2 regions of the Cobetia sp. MB87 genome follow, and region 1 is predicted to be linked to the other one. Evidence: predicted binding sites of a transcription regulator. Region 1 holds the regulator's gene; the other holds the start of a gene.
What was found. The regulator sigma-54, encoded in region 1, starts transcription at its own class of promoters, with help from an activator protein. The targets are predictions, from matches to a motif close to TGGCACNNNNNTTGCTNT.
Positions count from the first base shown of each region.

Region 1 (4,415 bases):
GCCGGAGCGGCCGCTGATGATCACGATCTTCATGAAGTGCTCTCCAAGGGCGAGGTCAACGTCGAAAGAATGCAGGGGTGGGGCAGAAGGCTGCCCGCTATCAGTGCGCTGTACGTCGGCCGATGGGAGGCCAGCAAGACGAAAGCCCGGACGATGTCCGGGCCTGTCATTCAGCGCGCCGGTAATTCGGCGATGGCTTGGGTCAATGCCTCAAAGAGTGCACGCTGGCTGTCTGCCTGGCGCAGAGCCGAGCGATTGGTCGGGGAATTGAGCAATTCCGCGACCTGCCCGAGCAGCGTCAGATGGGTCTCATCCGCTTCCTCAGGTACCAGCAGCACGAACAGCAGATCGATGGGTTCTCCGTCGATGGCATCGAAGTCGATGGGTTCACCGAGCTTCAGAAACGCAGCGATTGGCGTCTTGCAATGCGGGCTGCGTGCATGGGGCACGGCCACACCGTGGCCAATGCCGGTCGACCCCAGTCTCTCGCGCCCGATCAGGCGCGAGAAGACTTCCTGGCTATCCAGGCTGGGAATGTTCTGTGCGATGAAGGTGCTGAAGAATTCAAGCACCCGCTTCTTGCTCCCCCCGGGGACACCGTAAAGCGTGCGCTCGGGGGGAAGGATCTGATCAAGTGTCATGGCTGAAGGTCAACGGGTCCCGGTGCCCTGAGAGCGAGCCTGGGACTTTTCCTTGTGTTTGACCAGCTGGCGATCCAGCTTGTCGGCGAGCGCGTCGATGGCAGCGTACATGTTGGGGTCTTCTGCCAGGGCGTGGAGGTCAGCGCCTGCCGCGTGCAAGGTGCAGGCAGCCTGCTGGCGCTCCTTCTCGATCGACAGTGTCACCTGAACATTGGTGATGTTGTCGTAATGCCGTTCGAGGCGAGCGAGCTTCTCGTTGACGTAATCGCGGAGAGGATCGGTAAGTTCCACATGATGCCCGGTGATATTCACTTGCATGGACACGCTCCTTTATCCAGCGGGTTGCCATTCAATTGTAACCCTTTTTGACTACGAGCAAACCCTGATCGGACGCTCTGCAACAGGCTTGACGGCCACCGTCTGGTGATGTTTTCGCACCCTTGCCAGTGGCGTCAGATGTCGTGAGCGTCTGTACCGACAATGCCCAAGCTTTGCGCAAAGATCAACGCTGCGCTGCATCGTGGCTCAGTGCTTGTCTTCAACTCAGTGAGGGGTAACGGAGTGGACTTCAAGGCAGCGTCTGATGGGTGGTGCGTGAAAGACGCGCAAGAAGGCGGGTTTTCGTCGCCAATCCCTGCATGTACGTCGCCTTTCAGGCGCTTCGATTGTGTGGAGCAAGCGGCCTGTCGGAGAGGTCATCAAGTGTTATCCACGTGCAACAGGCGCAAAAGTGACTTTAAAAACATGCGATTGACGGAGAATGGCACTACCGGAGCGGCAGATTTTTGCCATCATCCTGTGCTCCGTCATTGGCCATGATGGGGCATTGACGAGCGGTTGGCGGGGTGACAGGGCGCGCGACAGGCGCCCGATACCCGCGAAGTCAGAAGCTGGCGAGCGGAAGATCCAGCGCTTGAAGTTGGCGGCGGCTGCCATTGCAGAGGTGAGGGCATGGCAGCCGCAGGTGACGCGTCAGGCCAGACGCTTGCGCTCGCTGGAGGACGGGATGCCCATCGCTTCGCGATACTTGGCCACGGTACGGCGTGCGACCTCGATGCCATCGCTGGCGAGCAGATCGACCAGTCGAGAGTCGGAGAGAGGCTTGCGGGCCGGCTCTTCCGCGATCAGCTTGCGGATACGGGCACGAATGGCGGTGCTTGAGTGGGCGTCGCCACTGCCACTGCCACCGACCTGGCTCGAGAAGAAGAACTTGAGCTCGAAGACGCCGCGCGGGGTGTGGATATACTTCTGGGTCGTGACCCGCGAGATGGTCGATTCGTGCATCTCGACCACTTCGGCGATGTTGGCCAGAATCAGCGGCTTCATGCCTTCCTCGCCTTGCTCGAGGAAGTCGATCTGACGCGCCATGATCTCGCGGCCGACCTTGAGCAGGGTGTCATTGCGCGATGACAGGCTCTTCATCAGCCAGCGCGCTTCCTGCAGGTTGTCCTTGAGGAAGGTGTTGTCGGCGGACTTGTCGGCACGCTTGATCAGCGCGGCGTATTCCGGTTGGATGCGCAGCTTGGGCAGCGCTTCCGGGTTGAGCTCGACCTGCCAGCCATGGCGGGTATGGCGCACCAGCAGATCAGGGATCACGTAATCGCTGGCGGGCTCGCCCCAGGCGGATGCCGGACGCGGATCGAGCGCGCGCACCAGGCGGATGACGTGATCCAGCTCGTCATCGTCAAGGCTCAGGCGGCGCTTGAGCAGCTTGCGGTCATCGTTGCCCAGAGCCTCGAGGAATTGACGTACCAGGCGTCGCGCCTGCGCCAGCAGCGGCAGGTCATCCGGTAACAGTGCCAGTTGCAGCAGCAGACACTCGCGCAGATCACGGGCGAAGACGCCGGTCGGGTCGAATTGCTGCAGACGCAGCAATACCTGCTCGAGCTCGGAGGCCTTGAGGCCGGGCAGGCCCTGGCCACGCAGGCCATCGACCAGCTCGTCGAGTGACAGGCTCAGATAGCCGGCTCCGTCGACGGCATCGATCAGGCTCTCCGCCATCTGGCGTTCACGACCATCGAGGTCGGTCATCGCCAGCTGCCAGCGCAGGTGGTCCTGCAGGCTCTCGACACTGGTATTGCGATCGAAGTCCGGCCCTTCTTCGCTCCCGCTGCCACTGCCGGAGCTGGTCAGGCTACCGGCGTGGTCCTGGTAGAGGTCCGACCAGTCACTGTCGAGGGGGTATTCCTCGGGAATCTCGCTCGAGGAGTCGGCAGTGGAGATCTCGCTCGAATCCTGTGTCTCGACGACATCCAGCGACTCGTAGTCCTCGTCGAGCTCCAACATGGGGTTGGACTCGAGGGCTTGCTGAATCTCCTGACGCAGGTCGAGCGTCGACAGCTGCAGCAGCTGGATCGCTTGCTGAAGCTGCGGCGTCATGGTCAGCGAGGTGCCGAGGCGGAGTTGCAGGGTGGGTTTCATGGAGTCAGTCAATTCACGGCAAAGGAACGTGCTTACTACGCTATACCGTGACTCGGGGCACTGACAAGTGGTTGCCGTGAATATTCAAGCAACTTGCATGCCATGTTTCCACCAAGGTGGTATGGACGTCATGCATGCGTCTGATGTCAGACATGAAAAAGCCGCTACGCGATAAAATCACGCAGCGGCTTTTGAAGCTTTCGCCTCCGGTGGGGCTCAGCGTATCTGCTGACCCTAGAGCTTGAACTCGTGGCCCAGGTAGACGTCGCGCACCTGCTGGTTGGCCAGGATGGAGTCCGCGTCACCGTGGGCGATGATCTGGCCATCGCCGACGATATAGGCGGTATCGCAGATATCGAGTGTCTCGCGCACGTTGTGGTCGGTGATCAGCACGCCGATGCCACGATCGCGCAGTTGGCGCACGATGCTCTTGATCTCGCCCACCGAGATGGGGTCGACGCCGGCAAAGGGCTCATCGAGCAGCACGAAGTCCGGCTCGGTGGCCAGTGCCCGGGCGATCTCGACCCGTCGACGCTCCCCGCCGGACAGGCTCATGCCGGCGCTGGCGCGGATGTGCGTGATGCTGAATTCCTCGAGCAACTCTTCAAGGCGTGCCTTGCGGCCATTGCGATCCAGGTCCTTGCGGGTCTCCAGAATCGCCATGATGTTGTCGGCCACCGACAGCTTGCGGAAGATCGATGCCTCCTGCGGCAGATAGCCGATGCCGGCGCGTGCACGCTGATGCATGGCGGCAGCGGAGAGGTCCTTGTCATCGATGGAGACGTTGCCGGCATCGGCGCGCACCAGCCCGACGATCATGTAGAACGAGGTCGTCTTGCCGGCGCCGTTGGGGCCCAGCAGGCCGACGATGTCGCCCTGGCGGATCTCCAGCGAGATGTCCTTGACCACCTTGCGGCCCTTGTAGGCCTTGGCCAGATGGCGAGCGCTCAGCGTACGCGGAGTAGCAGTCATGACTCAGTTTTCCTTGCTGGCATTGGCGCCACGCGGCGTCAGAGTCATGTGCACGCGACCGCCTTCGGTCTGCTGTGCCGTCTTGCTGTTGTTGGCGTTCACCTGGCGCTTGTCGAGGAAGTACTCCACGTAGCCGCCTTCGAAGGTATCATCGCCTTTTTCGAGCCGCGCATTGCCGACCAGCTCCACGCGACGCTCCAGTGCATGGTAGCGGATGGTGTCGGCCCAGCCCTTGACCAGCTTCTCGTCGGGCGCGGGTTGCTGTTCCAGGTAGGCACGCTTGCCGGTGGCCTTGACCAGCGAGATCTCGCCGCTACCGGCGCGGCTGATATCGACGCGGCTGGCATCGAGTTTCATGCTGCCCTGGCGCATCTCCACCTG
Region 1 is NZ_VFBC01000007.1:127,491-131,905, forward strand. Features, by position in the region: gene rapZ (RNase adapter RapZ) at 1-33, opposite strand, end outside; gene CDPAHKCJ_RS06605 (PTS sugar transporter subunit IIA) at 171-641, opposite strand; gene raiA (ribosome-associated translation inhibitor RaiA) at 651-959, opposite strand; gene CDPAHKCJ_RS06615 (RNA polymerase factor sigma-54) at 1,614-3,062, opposite strand; gene lptB (LPS export ABC transporter ATP-binding protein) at 3,297-4,034, opposite strand; gene lptA (lipopolysaccharide transport periplasmic protein LptA) at 4,038-4,415, opposite strand, start outside.

Region 2 (4,415 bases), on a different contig from region 1:
GGCGGCAATATCGACCATGCTGGCGCCGACATAGCCCTTGAGAGCGAAGATCTTTTCGGCGGCGAGCAGAATGCGGCCGACATTGTCCTTGCGAATCTGAGACTTGCGAGTGGTCATGCGATCCCCTGACGCGGTGCTGGCAGTGCGATGAGAATATCACAACCGCACTGCCAACATGTCTGAGCCGTCAGGTTTCCCCGGCATCCGCTCAATGGCGGCGGTTGCCCTGACAGCCCTTGCTCGCAGGGGGCTGCAAGGCGCGCAGCCGAAACGTCACTCGAAGACCGCGCCATCGATGAAGCCATCCGCCGGCATCGGCACCTGGCCCGCCTCGCCGCTCAGCCACCAGGGGGCCGGGTGCGTGCCTTCGCTGCGCTCATCCGCCACCGGCACCACCATGCCCAGCTTGCGGGCCGCCGTGCGGTAGAGGTCCGGGCGCACACAACGTGTCAGCGTCGCCTCGAGATCCTCGTCATTGAAGCCCTGCAGATGCCCCCAGCGCTGCATCTGGGCGATGTACCAGCGAGTCTGGGAACGCCACGGGAAGTTGGCTGCGTAGCGATGGAAGATGGTCCAGCCAGGGTTGTGCTGCTGAAACTCCTCCACCGACTGCTCGACATCGACATCCTCCAGCCCGCGTGTCACCACGCTCATCGGCACCTCCGGCATGCCCTCGTCGTGCAGCCACTCGGCGGCTTTCGCCCGATTGCCGGGGCGGTCCAGCCAGGCGCAGGCATTGAGCAGCGCGCGAATCAGCGCCTGATGCGCCAGCGGATGCTGCTCCGCCCAGTCCTCGCGCACGCCCAGCACCTTTTCCTGCCCGAAGCGCCAGATATCGTGACTGCCTGCCACCACCTGCCCCATGCCCTGCGCCGCCGCCAGACTGTTCCAGGGCTCACCGACACAGAAGCCATCCAGCGCGCCACTGGCCAGCTGTGCCGCCATCAGCGGCGGTGCCACGGCGCGCATCTCGACGTCGCGGTCCGGATTGATGCCGCCCGCTGCCAGCCAGTAGCGCAACAGATAGCGATGCGAGGAGAACGGGTGCACGCTGGCCAACTTGAGCAGCGGCTCGCCGCGCTGCTTGCGCTCGCGCACATGCGCCGCCAGCGCCTTCGCGACCTGCAACGGACTGGAGAGGTCGTGGCCATCCTCGCCGAGGGTGGCCATCAGCGCGCGTGACAGCGTGATGGAGTTGCCGCCCAGATTGAGCGTCATGGCACTGATCACCGGCGTGGCGCGACCATCCAGGCCCAGGGTCGAGGTCAGCGGCATCAGCGCCAGCATCTGCGCGCCCTGCAGCACACCGGTCTGCAGGTCATCGCGCAACGCCGCCCACGAAGGTTGCCACTTGAGTGTCACCGCCAGCCCCTCCTCGCGGAAAAGCCCCAACTGCTCAGCGACCACGAAGGGCGCGGCATCATTGAGTGGCATCAGGCCCAGCGTCAGCTGATGGCCATTCAGGGGTACATCTGTGGGCATCACGCACACCTCTTGAACGATCGAGAGAGAAGGACAGTACGGCGACCGGCTCAACGCCGTCGCGCGGCCTTGAGCAGCTCATCGGCCAGCTCATGCAGGGCCAGGCGCCGGTTCATGGCGGTCTTGCGCAGGTATTGGTAGGCGGCATCTTCACTGAGCCCGCGCGTCTCCATCACCACGGCCTTGGCGCGATCGACGCTGCGGCGCTGCACCAATGTGGTCTGGGTACGGTTGAGCTCCCCCTTGAGCGCACGGTGCGCCTCGAAGCTGGTGATGGCGACCTCGACCATGCTGCGCACCATCGCTGGCATGACGTGGTCCACCACATAGGCCGAGACACCGGCGCCGGCCGCCTCACGCACGAGGTCCGGGGCATCTTCACTGGCCAGCATGATCATCGGCTTGGGATAGCGTCGCCCCAGCTGGCCGAGATGCTCCAGGGTGTCGCGGCTGGGCAGATCGGCGTCGATGATCACCGCATCGGGTTGATGCTGCTCGACCAGCGCGTGCAGGTCCTCGTGCTCGTCAACGCGCAGCGCTACCTCGAAGCCAGCACTCAACAGCGCCTGCTCCAGCGCGGCAGAGCGCTCACTGCGGACATCGACGATCAGCACGGTCACGGGCATGTCAGGTTTCCTTGAGTCGGGCATGAGTCTTGCGGTACACCCAAGCAGGATTCGTGCCGCAATCTGGTGCAACCTTGCGGCCAAGGGCCTTCGCAGCCGTCGAGCCGAAAGCGCCGCTGCACTGCAATGAGGCACGCGCCTTGCCGGCGCTCTCAACGCCACTCGCGTGCGCCAGACTGGTACCTCGCGCCTTGCCGGCGCACCGCCAGCGCGCATCGAGTGGGCAGCCATCCCGTGATACCGCCTGCGCAGGCCAAGCCACTGCCATCGCCAAGGCATTGATCTTCTGGGACTTGTCCCGACCATACCCCCGCAACTGGCGCGCTACTTGCTTTGTTCCTGTCACTTGCCGCACAGACGCTCTGCTGCCGGCAACCATGGCATCACCGACTGCTGCCATCGCTATCCATGACGTGGACCAGGCTCTTCGGAGTACGAGTGCGTCGAACCAGGCCCCTCAAAGACGAGGCGCCCTTGCTGTCGTTCATTCACAGCCGTTCGACCACTCGCCGAGCACACCTGACTTCGTGCCCGGCACCGACGCTGAATCAGGAGCCCACTCATGGATATCCGCAACAAGGCCAGCCGCATCCGGCTGTTCAGCTTCAACACCCCGCAAATGCGCGCCTTCCACATGTCGTGGTTCGCGTTCCACGTCTGCTTCTTCGGCTGGTTCGGCATCGCGCCGCTGATGGCCGTGGTGCGTGACGACCTTGGCCTGACCAAGACCCAGATCGGCAACACCATCATCGCCTCGGTCGCCATCACGGTGATCGTGCGTCTCGCCATCGGCGTGCTGTGTGATCGCATCGGGCCACGCAAGGCCTACACCTGGCTCTTGTGCCTCGGCTCGCTGCCAGTGATGTGCATCGGTTTCGCCGACAGCTTCGAATCCTTCTTCCTGGCCCGCCTGGCCATCGGTGCCATCGGCGCCTCCTTCGTCATCACCCAGTACCACACCTCCGTGATGTTCGGCCCGAATGTGGTCGGTACCGCCAACGCCACCACGGCGGGCTGGGGCAACCTGGGCGGCGGCACCACCCAGATGCTGATGCCGCTGGTGATGGCAGGCCTGCTGATGCTGGGCGTCGAGCAGACCCTGGGCTGGCGTCTGGCGATGATCGTGCCGGGCATCGTGCTGTTCCTCACCGGGCTCGCCTACTACTTCTTCACCCAGGATGCGCCGGACGGCAACTTCAGCGAGCTGCGTGAGCGTGGTGAGCTGCCCAAGGCCGAGAAGGAATACAGCATGCGCGCCACCTTCGGCGCGGCGGCACGCGACATTCGCGTCTGGGCCCTGTTCCTCGTCTATGGCGCCTGTTTCGGGGTCGAGCTGACCATCAACAACGTCGCCGCCATCTACTTCTTCGATCATTTCGATCTCGATCTCGCCACCGCCGGTCTCATCGCGGGTCTGTTCGGCCTGATGAACCTGTTCGCCCGCACCCTGGGCGGCGTGTTCTCCGACCTGTTCGCCCGCCAGTCCGGCCTCAAGGGCCGCGTGCGCTGGCTGTTCATCGCGCTGCTGTGTGAAGGCGTCGCGCTGGTCGGCTTCGCTCAGATGGAAACCCTCGCGGTGGCCATCGGCATCATGCTGGTCTTCAGCCTCTTCGTGCAGATGGCGGAAGGCGCCACCTTCGGTATCGTGCCCTTCGTCAATCGCAAGGCACTCGGCGCGGTGGCCGGTATCGTCGGTGCGGGCGGCAACGCAGGCGCGGTCGCCGCGGGCTTCCTGTTCCGCAGTGAGGAACTGACCTACCAGGAAGGCCTGATGTACCTGGGCATGGGCGTGATCGTGATCTCGCTGTTCGCGCTGCTGGTGCGCTTCAGCGCCGCCACTGAAGCCGAGGAAAGCCGCGCCTATGACGCCGCCGTCGCGGACCGCAAGCAACAGCGCGAGCAGCAGCCCGCCTCGGCATAAGCGGACGTCTTTCTCCCCGAGCCAGACACAAGAAGGCCCCGCCTCATGGGAGGCGGGGCCTTCTTGTGTCTGGTGACGACTCAGATCAGCGGCGACTCATCGCGGCGCTGGCAGCCGAGCCTCAGCTATCGGTGGCGTTCTCGACGCTATCACCGGCTTCCTCGACGGCGTTGTCCATCTTTTCACCGGCCTTCTCCATCGGGCCTTCGTCCTCGCAACCGGCGAGCGACAGGCCACCGAGACCGAGCATGGCAATCATCAGCGAACTACCCAGAGTCTTGAGCTTCATGATGTCTCTCCTTGAATCATCGGTCGGAATGACGCGACACCTGCCTTCACATGCAGGCTGCCACGTGGTGTTACCCATGACATGGAGCGGGAGCCTT
Region 2 is NZ_VFBC01000008.1:261,613-266,027, reverse strand. Features, by position in the region: gene CDPAHKCJ_RS10675 (TetR/AcrR family transcriptional regulator) at 1-117, opposite strand, end outside; gene CDPAHKCJ_RS10670 (CmpA/NrtA family ABC transporter substrate-binding protein) at 274-1,482, opposite strand; gene CDPAHKCJ_RS10665 (ANTAR domain-containing protein) at 1,533-2,108, opposite strand; gene CDPAHKCJ_RS10660 (NarK family nitrate/nitrite MFS transporter) at 2,671-4,029, shown strand; gene CDPAHKCJ_RS10655 (hypothetical protein) at 4,151-4,318, opposite strand.
Region 2: CDPAHKCJ_RS10660 (NarK family nitrate/nitrite MFS transporter) is a predicted target of sigma-54. The motif match lies at 2,426-2,443, and genes of this name have one in related genera.